2 regions of the Parapedobacter sp. GCM10030251 genome follow, and region 1 is predicted to be linked to the other one. Evidence: riboswitches for the same ligand, from Rfam matches in the RefSeq annotation. Region 1 holds a riboswitch; the other holds the start of a gene.
What was found. A riboswitch is a leader RNA that binds a small molecule or an ion and turns the genes downstream of it on or off. The one in region 1 is predicted to bind S-adenosylmethionine.

Region 1 (7,755 bases):
AAGGGTGAAAACGTGGGGTAAGAGCCCACGGCTTTGCATGGTGACATGCATCGCGGTAAACCCCGGGGGTTGAAAGGCCAAATAGGTTGCGGATCGAAGGAAGTTGCTCGCTTCCCGTTCTGCCGGAAGGTGGACACCGCAACGGGTAGACCGATAGAGCCTGGCAGCGATGACAGGCCTAGATAAATGATAGAACCCGACTTGTCGGGAACAGAATCCGGCTTATAGGGTTTGCTTTTTTGTAATATACAAGTATGACCAAGATATTAATCATCGACGACGAGCGAGCCATTCGAAGTACCCTTAGGGAAATCCTTGAATACGAAGATTATAAGGTAATTGACACCGATAATGGCATCGATGGCTTAGCCCTTATCAAAAAAGAGGATATTGACCTTGTTCTTTGCGATATCAAAATGAGTAAGATGGACGGTATGGAGGTGCTCACGGAAGCATTAGCCATCAAACCGGATTTGCCTTTTATCATGATATCGGGGCATGGTACGATTGAAACCGCTGTTGAAGCGAGTAAAAAGGGAGCCTACGATTTTATTTCCAAACCACCCGATTTGAATCGGTTGTTGATTACCGTGCGCAATGCCTTGGAACGCGGCACATTGGTTACCGAAACCAAAGTGCTGAAACGGAAAGTAAGCAAAACGCGGGATATCCTCGGGAATTCCGGTGCGATCCAACGTATCAAAGAAACGATCGAGCGGGTTGCGCCAACGGATGCAAGGGTGCTGGTAACCGGGGCGAACGGCAGCGGCAAGGAATTGGTGGCACGTTGGCTGCATGAAAAATCGCCACGTGCCGGAGCTCCGCTGATTGAGGTCAATTGTGCTGCCATCCCGTCCGAATTAATTGAAAGTGAGCTTTTCGGGCACGAAAAAGGGTCATTTACGTCGGCTGTAAAGCAACGTATCGGAAAGTTTGAACAGGCACACAACGGAACGCTGTTTTTGGACGAAATCGGAGACATGAGCCTCTCAGCCCAGGCCAAAGTGCTGAGAGCATTGCAAGAAAACAAGATTACACGGGTAGGAGGGGAAAAGGAAATCAGCGTAAATGTTCGGGTAATTGCGGCCACGAACAAAGACCTTCTCAAAGAGATCGATGCAGGCAATTTCCGTATGGACTTGTACCACCGGTTAAGTGTCATTATTATTCATGTACCCCCACTTACTGAACGGAAAGAGGACATACCTACGTTGGCCGAGCATTTTTGCGAAGAGGTGTGTAATGAGTATAATATGCCGGTGAAGCGGATCACAGCGGAGGCAATGGAGGCGTTAAAAGAGTTGCCATGGACAGGTAATATCCGGGAACTGCGCAATCTGGTTGAACGATTGATTATCCTGAGTGACAAATCGATCACCGACCGGGACGTACGCACGTTTGCGAATCCCAGTTCTTTTGCCGTAAATCGTGAGGAAGTGGTGAAAGTGGCAGAGATTGCGACCTCGTACGCTGGAGGAAATAGTGTCCTGCCGGACTATGACGGTTTTTCATCTTTTCAGGACTTCAAGGACCATACAGAAAAGGAATACATTAAATACAAATTGGAAAAAAATGGATGGAATGTATCCAAAACAGCCGATGAAATCGACATCCAACGCAGCCATTTGTATAGTAAGATTGAAAAATACGGTTTGAAAAGGGAATCATAGCCCACGAAATTGGCTAGCGCCAACCGTGGGCTATGCGTCATCATTCGTTAAATTTCCGGTATTGTTTTCGAACAAGCACCAAAACAGCTACAATCAATACAATTCCGCCTAGTACGATATAGCCGTATGTTTGCCAGGAGCTTGCTTCAACTCCCGATTCGTTCTGCTGAACGAGGGCGACGACGTTAAAAAATGCAAATAATAAAGCAACGGTGCAGTGCATGATGGCATCATAATTTCTGTACAATATACAAATATAAATGCACAAACAACTGTTATGTTTTTTTTAATTTGTTTTTTGACAAAATGTCCGCCACGTGCTATGCGATTTCCGCTATAAATACCCCTTCACGATTAACCGCTTCCTGGTTTTTTAAAATGTTCCCGAGATTGACTTTGCCGATCACGTATTTGAAATCGTTCGCATAGTAACGTTCACTGATCGATGAGAATCCGAGCGTGTCGATCAGTTGTTCGTCTTCATAGCGCAGGTAAACCCAGATTTCCCAATCGGTGCTGTAGGTAAGTTCCCCCGCGCCGAGGTGCTTTTTGTATTCGTATCTGTACCCGTATCGGAGTGCGGCGATATCGGACAACACCGCGGATCCCGTGGGGTGGCCACCGGCTCCCTTTCCGTAGAAAAACTGTTCATCAGCAAACGCCGCTTTGACCAGTACACCGTTATATTCGTTTTCTACACCATAAAGGATGTTGTCGGACGAAACGAGTTTCGGCAATACGTATAGAATGACCGCTTTATCGTTGATCTCCCGCGCGGTGGGGACTAACTTGATCTTGAATTTTTTTTCCCGTGCAAATTGGATATCGGAAGCACCAAGTTTATCAATCCCGATGTTTAAAATGGCATCCGGGGATATGTATAGACCATATGCATGGGAAGCTACGATGGCCAATTTAAATTTCGCATCGAATCCGCCAACGTCCAGCGTGGGATCGGTTTCAGCAAAGCCGAGGTCCTGTGCTTGTTTCAATGCGGTTGAATACGCCAAGTTTTCATTAAATATTTTGGAAAGGATGTAATTTGACGAACCATTGAAGATACCCATTACGGAATGCAGAAGTTCGTTGTCATAGTATTCTTCCAGGTTTCGGATAATGGGAATGCTGCCGCATACTGCTCCCTCGTAAAGCAGACTTGTGCCGTATTCGTGTTGGATATCTACCAGTTCTTCGAGATGGGTAGCAATCATTTTTTTATTCGCGGAAACGACATTTTTTCCCGACCGCAGTGCGGTGGACACGATTTCGAAGGCGGCTTCGGCATCGTCTATCAATTCGACCACGGTATTGATTTCGGGGTCATCTAACACCAGTCTGGCGTCGGTCGTAAACATTTCTGCCGGTAGTGTCCGTTTTTTTTCAGGATGCTTGATAACGAATCGTTTGATGGCAAGGTTGAGGTTTTTGGTCTTAATGATGTCGTGCAGTCCTTGTCCGACCACACCGAAACCGAAAAGCCCTAGGGTAAGTTTGTTGTTCATGTTTGCTGTTATGTCGATATAATGGTAATTAAGTTAACTAACGTTTTGATAATACGTTCTTTGTCGAAATACTTCGTTATGGTGAAAGAAGTCCGCGATTGCTGACGCAATCTGTTTTGTCTCAATCAGAAAGCCATCATGTCCGTAAAATGAGTCAATTTCGGCATAGGCGGCCCCGGGAATATGCGCAGCCAGGAATTTCTGTTCCCCGGTTGGGAATAATAGGTCGCTACTGATACCAATAACCAACGTTTGTGCCTTGATTTGGCGCAGCACGTTGGGTATATCCGCGCGACCACGCCCGATGTTATGGCTGTCCATTGCTTTGCTCAGAAACCAGTAGCTGTACGCGTTGAAGCGTTTAACCAATTTCTCTCCCTGGTAATTCTGATAGGTCGAAGCCCTGAAACCGTCATTTTTTTCGTTCGAAGGTTCCGATTGGGTGGCCGCGTAGGTAGGATAACCCCGATATGAAAGCAGCGCGATGCTACGAGCTGCTTTTAATCCTTTGGCGCCTCCGTTGGGATGGTTGGCATAAAAAGTCCGATCGGCACTGATGGCAAGGCGTTGGCTTTCATTAAACGCGATGCCCCACGGCGAATGGACAGCGTTTGTTGCCAGGAGCACCAGTCGGTCAATCCGGTCGGGATCCAGGATCGCCCATTCCAAAGCTTGTTGACCGCCCAACGAGCCACCGATTGCCAATGCAATCTTTTTTATGCCCAGGTAGTCCGCAAGCAACCGGTGCGCATCCGCTAAGTCTCTGATGGAGAATTGAGGGAAAGATAAGTAATAGGGGTGTCCAGTGGCCGGATCGATACTCAGGGGATTCGTGCTTCCATACGGAGATCCGATGATATTTGCACAAATAATGAAATAATCGCCGGGATTAAAGAAATCGGTTGAGCCGAACAACCCTGGCCACCACTCGAAAACATCCGAATTGGCCGTTAGCGCATGGCATACCCATACTACATTATCTTTCCGTTCATTCAGTGTACCATAGGTATGGTAAGCGATTTCAAGATTACTGATCCGCTTTCCGTTTTCGAACCTGAAGGTTGGACAACTGAATGTTTGAATACTCATAATTTACTTGATTTTATCGAACGCCTGTTGCAAATCGGCTTTGATGTCGTCGACGTGTTCGATACCCACGGCTAATCGCAGCTCTCCCGGGAAAACGCCCGCACTTCGTTGCTCCGCTTCACTGAGCTGTTGATGCGTGGTTGCCGATGGGTGGATAATCAAGGTTTTGGTATCGCCCACATTCGCTAGATGGCTTACCAGTTCCAAGTTATCGATAAACGTGTTGGCTTTCTCGGCTTCGCCTTTTATTTTGAATGACAGTACGCTGCCGAATCCATTTTTGAGGTATTTTTGGGCGCGCGAATGATTCGGATGGTTTTTTAGTCCCGGATAGCTCACACGCTCGACCTGCGGATGGTTTTCGAGCCATTTGGCGATTTCCAAAGCGTTGTCTACATGCCGCTGCACACGCAGTGATAGCGTTTCCAAGCCCTGTAACAATAAAAAGGCATTAAAAGGTGATAAGGCCGGTCCGAAATCCCGGAGTCCTTCTACGCGGGCACGTATGATGAATTGGATATTCCCTAAGGGGCTGTCTACGCCAAATACGTCGCTGAAAACCAATCCGTGATAACCTTCGGACGGTTCACTGAATTGTTTGAATTTGCCATTACCCCAATTATAGTTGCCGCCATCGACGATGACGCCTGCAATGCTGTTTCCGTGTCCACCAATCCATTTTGTGGCGGCTTGTACGACCACGTTGGCACCGTGTTCGATGGGTTTGAAGAGATAACCCGCAGCGCCGAACGTATTGTCGACGATCAACGGTAGGTCGTGTTTCTTGGCCACTGCTGCAATTCGATCGAAATCAGGGATGGTATAGCTAGGGTTGCCAATGGTCTCGACGTAGATTGCTTTGGTCTTTTCGTCAATCAGTGCTTCAAAACTCTCGGGTTCGTCGTTTTGTGTAAACCGGGCCTCAATACCGAGACGTTTAAACGAAACTTTGAACTGGTTGTACGTTCCGCCATAGAGATTGGAACTGGTCACGAAATTTTCGCCGCTTTCAATGATGTTGGTCAGCGCAATGAATTGGGCGGATTGTCCCGATGCTACGGCTAGTCCGGCAACACCGCCTTCAAGTGCAGCCACACGTTTTTCAAAAACGTCGGTGGTAGGGTTCATGATGCGGGTATAAATATTTCCGAATTCCTTCAGGGCGAATAGATTGGCGCCGTGTTCCGCATTGTTAAATACAAAGGAAGTGGTTTGATAAATGGGAACTGCGCGAGCGCCGGTTGTTGGGTCAGCTACTTGCCCGGCGTGTACTTGCAGGGTCTCAAATTTTAGATTTTCGTTAGCCATGATTTATTTATTTTATAAAATGATTGAGATAGATTATTCTGTTAAGTGTTAGATTACGGGATGCTCGCGTACATAACCGCCATCGCGTGGCAAATTACTTACAGGTAGCAAGCGAGCGGTTTAGCAACAATCGCGCATGCCCATTGTTATACGGCACATTCGGTTGGCCCGGGAAAATGAGAAATGAAAATTGCTTGTCAAATACGTATTCATCGTCTTATAATTTATATGCTCCCAACCGACATTGATTGGGACAGGAATTGGCACCTTTTCCGCCGTTACAGATGGTTGCCAGTGGGTCACTGAGCCAGTCTCTCGCCACTTCTTTATAAACCAAGACCTTAAGAGGAATTGATTTGTGTGTGCCTAAACACACAACGGCTGCAAATATAGGCGGTGTGATTTGGTTGTGCAAAGTTTTTTTAATTTTTTTGTGAAGATGAGCATCACATTCAATACCGCAGCATTATTATTTCCGGCAATCAGTTTGATTATGTTGGCCTATACCAATCGGTTTCTTGCGTTGGCGGCGTTGGTCCGCAGCTTACACGCGAAATACCTTGAACACAATAAGAGCGGGGTTTTACACGGACAGATCAAGAATCTGCGCTTTCGGCTCAAACTGATCAGGCAAATGCAAGCCATGGGCGTATTAAGCTTCATTACCTGCATTGTCTGTATGTATTGTATCTACATGGGAGATCAATTTTTTACGGAGCTCACGTTTGCCTTAAGTTTGTTGTTCTTTGCTGCGTCTTTGGTCATCTCCTTGATCGAAATCCAGGTAAGTAACAAGGCGCTGGAATTGGAATTGGGGGATATGGAGGCAGGTAGAAAAGAAAAAAAGCGGCCTCCGATGGGAGGCCGCGAAATTTAAGTTTAGAGGGTGTTAGTTATCGTACAAATAAAAGCTCACGCAATTTCGGCAACGGCCATTGTCCGTCATCCACAATCTGTTCCAACTTATTGATGTGATAGCGGATCTTATCGAAGTATGGCTTCACATTTTCGTCGTAAGCGATCGCTTTTTCGCGGACATCTTCCAATACATTGGCCTTTTTGCGTTCCTGGCGCATGGCCTCAGCATCAATCAGGATGGTGTTGATGTGATTGGAAATCCGCTCAATAAGGTTGGATTGTGAACTGTAAGCTTCGGATTTGAGGCCCAGATCCTTTAGCCCTTTGACATTCGTGATCAAATCATTTTGATAGTGGAAAGCTGCGGGAGCAATCAGACTGTTCACGATTTCTCCAATAACGCGGGCTTCGATCTGGATTTTCTTGTAATAGCTTTCCAAAAGGATTTCGTGCCGCGCTTCACTTTCACGCCTGCTCAATATGGACAACCGTTCAAACAAATCCAGTGATTTTTCGCTGACGTATACATCGAGCGCTTTAGGCGTGGTCTTGATGTTGGAAAGGCCGCGTTTGTGTGCTTCTTCTTCCCACTCTTTGCTATATCCGTTTCCTTCAAAGCGGATGGCCTTGGATTCTTTGATGTATTTGCGCACGACATTCAGCAATGCCAGGTCTTTTTTCGTGCCTTTTTTGATCTGTTTGTCAACTTCCGACTTGAACTCGATCAGTTGATCAGCTACGATCGCGGTGAGTACCGTCATCGGGCTGGCGCTATTGGCGGACGAACCCACGGCCCGGAATTCAAATTTGTTGCCGGTAAACGCGAAAGGAGAGGTCCTATTGCGGTCGGTATTGTCCAGTTGCAATTCCGGTATTTTGGGGATACCGTGCCACAACATGGCTTCGTTTTTCACTTTTTTAGCCACCCTAGCTGTTTCAACTTCATCAAGTACGGCATTAAGCTGGCTTCCCAGGAAAATGGAGATAATGGCCGGCGGCGCTTCATTGGCACCCAGGCGATGGTCATTTGCCGCGCTGGCAATGGAAGCACGCAGCAAGTCCGCATGATCGTGCACCGCTTTGATGACATTGACGAAGAAGGTAAGGAACATCAGGTTGTTCTTCGGGGTTTTTCCCGGAGAAAGTAGGTTGATGCCCGTATTGGTAATCATCGACCAGTTGTTATGTTTACCCGAACCATTTATGTCGGCGTAAGGCTTCTCGTGAATCAGTACCTTGAATTTATGGCGGAGCGCTACCTGTTCCATCAAGTTGAGGAGCAACTGATTGTGGTCGATAGCCAGGTTAATTTCCTCGAACATCGGGGC
Region 2 (7,755 bases), on a different contig from region 1:
TAACGCAGTGAAAGAAAGCTTGCGACGTATCGAAAGTGCGCTATCTACCTCGGGATTTCGCATGCCGCGCCAAAAAATTGTTGTCAATCTCGCACCTGCGGACATTCGTAAAGAAGGCTCCTCCTATGACTTGGCGATAGCCATCGGCATTTTGGCATCATCCAAGCAAATTGCCCATGTCCCGCTGTTAACCGATTTTTTGATGCTCGGTGAACTTTCATTGGATGGAAGTATACAACCCGTTAAAGGTGCGCTCCCCATCGCCGTCCAAGCAGCCCGTGATGGCTTCCGTGGTATTTTGCTCCCTCAAGCAAATGCACCCGAAGCGGCGGTAGTATCGAAACTAGCAGTTTATGGCATCCGGCACCTAAAGGAGGTGGTTGAATGGGTAAATGGCACGTCCTTTCCAACGCAAACGTACGTAAATACCCAAGAGGAATTTCAAAAAAACATCAACAGCTATGACGCTGACTTCGGTGACGTCTTCGGACAGGAACACATTAAGAGGGCATTGGAAATTGCAGCAGCTGGCGGGCATAATGTCATTTTGATCGGCCCGCCCGGTTCGGGCAAAACCATGCTGGCCAAACGGTTACCCACGATCCTTCCTCCGCTTACCATCGAGGAGTCTTTAGAAACTACAAAAATACACTCCGTGGCCGGAAAATTGGGGGCGGTGTCTTCCCTGATGACGGTACGGCCCTTTCGTGCACCACATCATACCATTAGCGATGTCGCGCTTGTAGGCGGTGGAGCTAACCCGCAGCCCGGTGAAATCTCGTTGGCGCATAACGGTGTGTTGTTTCTCGATGAACTGCCGGAATTTAAACGTTCTGTGCTGGAAGTACTCCGGCAACCCCTAGAATCCAGGCACATGACCATATCTCGTGCACGCCTTACGGTCGCGTATCCCGCAAGTTTTATTCTGGTGGCTGCAATGAACCCCTGTCCGTGTGGCTTTCATAATCATCCACAAAAGACGTGTATTTGCAACCCGGGAGCAGTCCAAAAGTATCTAAGCAAGATATCAGGGCCTTTGCTCGACCGTATCGACCTGCATGTGGAGGTCACCCCGGTTGGTTTCGACGATTTGGCCGCTTCAGCTTCAAGCGAAAAAAGCACCCATATACGCAACCGGGTCATTGCTGCCCGAGATATACAGGAGAAGCGATTTTCGTCGTACACACATATTCATTGCAATGCACAAATGACGCCTCGACACCTACGGCAACTGTGCCGAATCAATGAATCCGGGCGTACTTTACTCAAAATGGCTATGGAACGGCTTGGTTTATCGGCTCGGGCTTACGACCGCATCTTACGGGTGTCCCGCACCATTGCGGATATGGATGGAAGTATCGAAATCCAGACCGCACATATTGCAGAAGCCATTCAGTTCCGCAGTCTCGACCGAGCGCGTTGGTCGGAATGAAAAACCCCCGCTGATCGATTGGTCAGCGGGGGTTGACATTAAAGTCTACACTTCTTCGGCGACTCCACGCAGCGTCTTGGCTGCTTCCACCATGGCTTCCAGTGCCGCTTTGGTTTCCGGCCAAGCCCGTGTTTTCAGTCCACAATCGGGGTTGACCCACAACTGTTCAGCGGGGATAACTGCTTTAGCCTTCTCCAGCAAGGTTACGATCTCATCTTTGCTGGGTACGCGAGGAGAATGGATATCGTATACTCCCGGACCAATGTCATTTGGATAATTAAAATCCGCAAAAGCGTCCAGCAGTTCCATTTGCGACCGTGACGTCTCGATTGTAATCACATCCGCATCCATCGCTGCGATGTGCTCAATGATGTCGTTGAATTCCGAGTAACACATGTGCGTATGAATCTGCGTGTCGTCTTCTACATTTGATGAAGACACGCGGAATGCACGCACCGCCCAATCCAGATATGCCTTATGATCAGCTTTGCGTAAGGGAAGTCCCTCGCGGATCGCCGGCTCATCGATTTGGATGATCTTAATGCCTGATTTTTCCAATGCCTGTACCTCATCCAGGATTGCCAACGCAATCTGATACGTAGTTTCTGACCGGGGCTGGTCGTTACGCACAAAGGACCATTGCAAAATGGTCACCGGTCCGGTTAACATCCCCTTTACGGGGCGATTGGTAAGCGTTTGCGCATAGGAAGACCAGCGCACGGTCATATCGGCAGGCCGGCTTACATCGCCATAAATAATCGGCGGCTTTACGCAGCGTGATCCGTAAGATTGCACCCACCCGTTTTTGGTAAAGGCATACCCCGAGAGCTGCTCGCCGAAATATTCGACCATATCGTTACGCTCAAACTCGCCATGCACCAATACATCGATATCTAGTTCTTCCTGTAACCGGATCGTCCGTTCCGTTTCCTCTGCAATAAACTTGTCGTATTCTTCTTGGGTAATGGCTCCCTTTTTCAAATCGGCGCGCCATTTGCGCACATCCCTGGTTTGCGGAAAAGAACCGATCGTGGTTGTCGCAAACGCGGGGAGATTGAACTTTTCCTGTTGTTTTGCTTTGCGAATAGCAAATGCACTGGTCCGTTGTGCGTCCGCATCCGTAATGCTTTTCACTCGTGCTTTCACTTCTTCCCGGTGAATAAGCGAAGAAGTACGGCGGCTTTGTTGTGCCGCCTTGTTAGCCTCGAAATGGGCTGCGGTAGCCTCATCCACAGTGCCTGATGCCAATATCGCCAAATCTTTTACCTCAGCGAGTTTTTGCTTTGCAAATGCTAACCAGTTTTTTACTTCAGCGGGCAACGATTGCTCGTTGTCTTCTAAGTCCAAATCGAAAGGAACATGAAGTAATGAGCTCGACGGTGACACCCATACGTGGTCTTCACCCAGGGCATCCACAGCTTGTTTGATTTTTTGAAGCGAGGCCTCGTAATCATTTTTCCAGATGTTGCGTCCATCTACCACTCCCACCGAGAGAATAAGCCCGTCCGGTAAAAGAGGCAGCAGATCGTTTAACTGGTTTTCTCCACGAACCAGATCTACATGCAGCGCCTGTACCGGTAAGTCGAGTGCGGTTTGCGCGTTCTCGCGCAACGATTCAAAATAGGTGGCAACGATGATTTTGATACCTTTGGCAGCAGCAGACAGACGGCTATATACCGTTTGATAAAGTGCACGGACTTTGTCATTGATATCCAACGCCAGGAAGGGTTCGTCAAATTGTACCCATTCGGCCCCTGCCTTGCTTAACTTCGCTATTATTTCCTCGTATACGGGTAGCAGACGATCAATCAAATCAAGTCGATCAAAGTCCGCCTCTTTCTCCTTGCCCAGCAGCAGATACGTCAGCGGGCCCAATAAAACCGGCTTGGTTTGGATACCTAGTTCTTTTGCTTCATTGAATTCATTGATCACTTTTTCCGAAGTAAGGCGGAATTGTTGATCTTTCACAAATTCGGGAACGATATAATGGTAGTTAGTATCAAACCACTTAGTCATTTCCATAGCGGTTACGTCAAGGCCCCCCTGTTGAAATCCACGGGCCATCGCAAAGTACAGATCCAAATTGTACGAGGACGGCCCCTCCAGTGCAAATCCTTGATACCGTGCAGGAATAGCACCTACGGTAAGCGTAAGATCCAATACCTGATCATAAAAGGAAAAATCATTGGACGGAATCAGGTCTATGCCCGCTTCCTGTTGGGTTTTCCAATTGCCTTCACGAATAGTCCGCGCAGCTTGCAGCAATTCCTGCTGATCGATTTTCTTCGCCCAATAGGCTTCATTAGCCTTTTTAAGCTCCCGTAGGGCTCCGATACGTGGGTAACCCAGATTGTTAGTTTTCAACATAACCTCTATAATAGTAATTTAATATACAATCAACGGCAGTCTGCTTGCTTTTCAGCGGACAAACCTTTTTTACGATTGCTTTTGGGGACAGGTCACAGGGGCGAGTTGTGTCTGCTTATCTTTCCACGATCATCATCGAGGTAGAATTTAGCACCTTGTCCACAGACAGGTTGCTAAGGCTTCACAGGGTCCATTCCCTCTGCCTTTCTCCATAAGCGGGCGCTAATATCGGAATAAAGATTGATTTATGCAAAAATAATTCTCTGCCTCCCTGTCCGATCAACTGACCAATAACTTATACCCTTTCCCATGGACATTAACAATTTCTACCTTTGGGTCGTCGCGCAGATACTTGCGAAGCTTGCTCAGGAAAACATCCATACTCCGGCCGTTGAAATAATTGTCGTCATGCCAGATTTTAAGCAGTGCCTCTTCGCGGGTGAGTACGTCATTTTTCTTGATGCACAGCAGCCTGAGCAACTCAGCTTCCTTGGTAGACAGTTTTTGCTTCTGTTCGTTATAACTGATCTGCTGAGCCACATAGTCAAAATGATATTTACCTATCTGAAACCTATCAGGCAGCTCCTCTTCAGTCTGCCTCTCACGTGAGGCACGTTTAAGAAGTGCGTGGATACGAAGAAGTAATTCCTCCACGCGGAATGGTTTCGTGATGTAATCGTCACCGCCCAACCCGAACGCTTCGGTTTTATCTTCCATCATTCCTTTTGCAGTAGCAAAGATGATGGGAATATTTGCGTCAATTTTCCGGATGTCTTTGCCCAGCGTGAAACCGTCTTTGCGCGGCATCATCACATCAAGTATGCAAAGATCAAACTTTTCCTTATTGAACTGGCGCAGTGCCTCATCTCCGTCTTTACAAAGTGTGACATCGAATTTGCCTTTCAGTTCCAGGTAGTCTTTTAGGATGTCGCCCAAGTTGGGGTCGTCTTCTGCCAGTAGTATTTTTTGCATGATGGTCTCCCTATCCTTTAAGTGGCAACATGATTTCAAAGGTCGTTCCCTTATCCTTTTCGCTTTTGACCTGTACCTTACCCCCGCAACGCTTGACAATATCGCTTACATAACTCAAGCCTAAACCGAATCCCTTCACGTCGTGTCGGTTCCCTGTCGGAATGCGGTAAAACTGCTCGAAAATCCTGGATAATTGGTCGCGGCTCATGCCGATACCTTTGTCAGCTACCGTTATTTGGATATGCCTATGGACATTTTTGGTCCGGATGGTAATATCGGGGCGCTCCTTGCTGTATTTAATTGCATTGTCTATCAGATTGAAAAGCACATTGGATAGGTGTAATTCATCGCCCACTACAACGGCCTCCGCGGCATCAAGGTGCATATCCACTTGAGCATCGTTCTTAAGCAGTTGCAGCTCCATGCTATCGACCACGGCCTGGGCCAGATCATTCATATCTACATCCTGGTGCTCCAGTTTAAGGTTGTCTTTCTCAAGACGGGCAATGTTAAGAACACGTTCGATATGATTACCCAACCGAACATTTTCGTCATATATGATATTAGCTAAGCGTGCAGCACGAACCTGATCCGATGCGATTTCCGGATCCCGCAAGGATTCACTGGCAATCATGATGGTAGCAACGGGCGTTTTGAACTCGTGGGTCATATTGTTGATGAAATCGGTCTTCATCTCCGAAATCTTCTTTTGGCGGAGGATCGTAAAAATCGTGTATGTAAAACAACTGAGAAGTACCAATAACAGCGCTATCGAAGAAAATAGCATAACCGTCATATTACCCATCAGGATGTTGTTCTTGTTTGGAAAATACACCGCGAGCCGGCCGGACGAACGTTCATTATCCGCGCGGAATAATTCCGTAACATATAGGTTTTTGAGAGAAGGCTTTTCGTGGGAAAAGTTGGCAAACGCATACAGCGTTGTGTTTTTGTCTTTGATTTCTAAATTAAAGGCAGAATGAATATCCCGGCTTGCCAATTCCCTTTCCAGCTCGCTCTTGATGTATGCGACATCAATCCGTTGGCTTAATGGACGCTTATATAACTCCATTTCAGCAGCAAAATCTTCGACAATCTGCGGGTTTTTCCCACTTAATATGGCAATGGTATCCATCAGGGTTGTTGCCTGAAGCAATTGCAATTGGCGTTCCTTACGGGCAATTTCGTCCTTAAGCTTGAGGTCTTGCCGCGGCGGCAGCACCTTTATGGCATAATTCAATAACGTCGAGCCGGGGGATATGGGGCCCAGTGGAATAAAATAACGTATGCTATCATCTTTGGCTTTTATTAACGGCACTTGTCGGATCGCATAAAGGCCCACTAGGTTATCATTTCGTTGAAACCCGCCGTCCACCGTAGCATTGGACTCAAAATTCACCCGTAACAATTCCTTATAACGCGAATTGTTGAGATACGTTTCATAGAACTCATTACTTTCAATAGGCAGCACTACCGGATATTGGGTAAATAACATCTCTTCACGCTGCTTGAATGTTGTGTACAAACGTGCCTGCCGCTCGCGAAGCTGTTCAATTTCCGTCTTTATACGAAGCTGTTCTTCTAACTTGCGCTGCTCACGTTCCAGCTTCTCCTTATTTTTCCGCTGGGTCTCGGCCAATTGCATGACTTCTCGCTTTTCAGCCTTTGCAGCAACTGCATTGAGGGCAGCCTTCACCGACTCATCAAATAACTGCGCTTTCAGAATATACGATTGCCTGATAAAAAAATATTGCATGGCCATCACACCTAAAAGCGCAACTGTCATCAACCCGATGATAAATCCAATACTTTTATGCTTCATTCCACACAAAAATACATAAGGTTAAAGGGAAAGTGCAGCCATTTAACATATTTTAACAAGGCAAGTTGCGGATCTTTAGGGTTTTATTTCGTTATTTTTGACTTAACAAATTGTAATCCATATGAGACATTTCCTTATCCTTTCTGCGTTACTGGGTCCGGTCGCCTTTTCATTCGGGCAGAAAGCTCCAATCCACTCGGAGAATAAGATCATGGCCGATGCCGATAAACCGGTCGACAGTAAAAAATTTTCCACCCATCCCATGCCCAATGGCTATCAGGGGGACAATTGTGTACCCATACCCAATGGTTATACTTATCGGTTTAAGCAGGATCGGTCTATAGCCATGCCGAATGTGTACGGTTTGGACACACCTGCCTATCCGGTTTTCAGGCATGTTGAGGCCGACAGTACGGCTAATCAAAAGAAAACCGAGCAGACGATATCCGAACTGAGAAAGAAATTGGAGCAATTAGAGAGAGAACGTCGGTCCAAGTAAGCGGACGCTAGGCAGCTTATCACGCTATCTTTGTGACGTGCAGTTTTTTACCAACCGGCGCAAATACATAACCGCTTTTGTCTTTAAAGTACTCATCGACCGCTAAGCGGCAACCAGACCATTCGTGGTAATCATCGAAAACAATCTTGCCCCCGATCGTCAAATTCGGCTCAATCTGAATTACACAACTCATTACGGAAGCATACCAATCGCAGTCGATGTGCGCAAAAGCTACAGGTTCGTTAATGTAAAGGGTGTCTTCAAAATATCCTTTGATCAACTTAATATTATGGGCTTCGACGGGCACGCCGTGCTTTGCTAAGTTGGCCGCAACAACAGCTTGTAGGTTTTCTACATATCCGTAGTACCGGTTGTTGCCCAATCCCTTTGACTTTCCACTTTTGATCTCCTCGTAGCGTAGATGCACATCAGATTCATCCTTTTCAGAGGGAGGTGGAATCAATCCAAACGCATCGTATAACCGAAATTCCCGTTGTTGCTGCTTCGCCCAACCAATGGCAATAGCCGACCCTCCCAACGCGCAGCCCGCCTCAATAAACAACCCAGCTATTCCTGAGTGTTCCACCGCCTTGGCCGCATCATAAAGATTGAAAAGGTCTTTTGCAGCCAGATACGTCAGATGATGAGTTTTTATTCTCATCA

Region 2: it holds a riboswitch for S-adenosylmethionine, as region 1 does, so the genes downstream of both, metE (5-methyltetrahydropteroyltriglutamate--homocysteine S-methyltransferase) here and ACFQRK_RS02680 (O-acetylhomoserine aminocarboxypropyltransferase/cysteine synthase family protein) in region 1, are expected to answer to the same signal.

Annotation. Positions count from the first base shown of each region.
Region 1 is NZ_JBHTDN010000001.1:633,350-641,104, forward strand. Features, by position in the region: RNA gene rnpB (RNase P RNA component class A) at 1-241, shown strand, start outside; gene ACFQRK_RS02665 (sigma-54-dependent transcriptional regulator) at 255-1,670, shown strand; gene ACFQRK_RS02670 (homoserine dehydrogenase) at 1,991-3,172, opposite strand; gene metX (homoserine O-acetyltransferase) at 3,206-4,261, opposite strand; gene ACFQRK_RS02680 (O-acetylhomoserine aminocarboxypropyltransferase/cysteine synthase family protein) at 4,265-5,569, opposite strand; SAM riboswitch class I at 5,791-5,904, opposite strand; gene ACFQRK_RS02685 (DUF2721 domain-containing protein) at 6,009-6,446, shown strand; gene ACFQRK_RS02690 (glutamine synthetase III) at 6,463-7,755, opposite strand, start outside.
Region 2 is NZ_JBHTDN010000005.1:16,504-24,258, forward strand. Features, by position in the region: gene ACFQRK_RS14950 (YifB family Mg chelatase-like AAA ATPase) at 1-1,432, shown strand, start outside; gene metE (5-methyltetrahydropteroyltriglutamate--homocysteine S-methyltransferase) at 1,478-3,799, opposite strand; SAM riboswitch class I at 3,912-4,017, opposite strand; gene ACFQRK_RS14960 (response regulator transcription factor) at 4,079-4,771, opposite strand; gene ACFQRK_RS14965 (sensor histidine kinase) at 4,782-6,593, opposite strand; gene ACFQRK_RS14970 (hypothetical protein) at 6,715-7,092, shown strand; gene ACFQRK_RS14975 (TylF/MycF/NovP-related O-methyltransferase) at 7,112-7,755, opposite strand, start outside.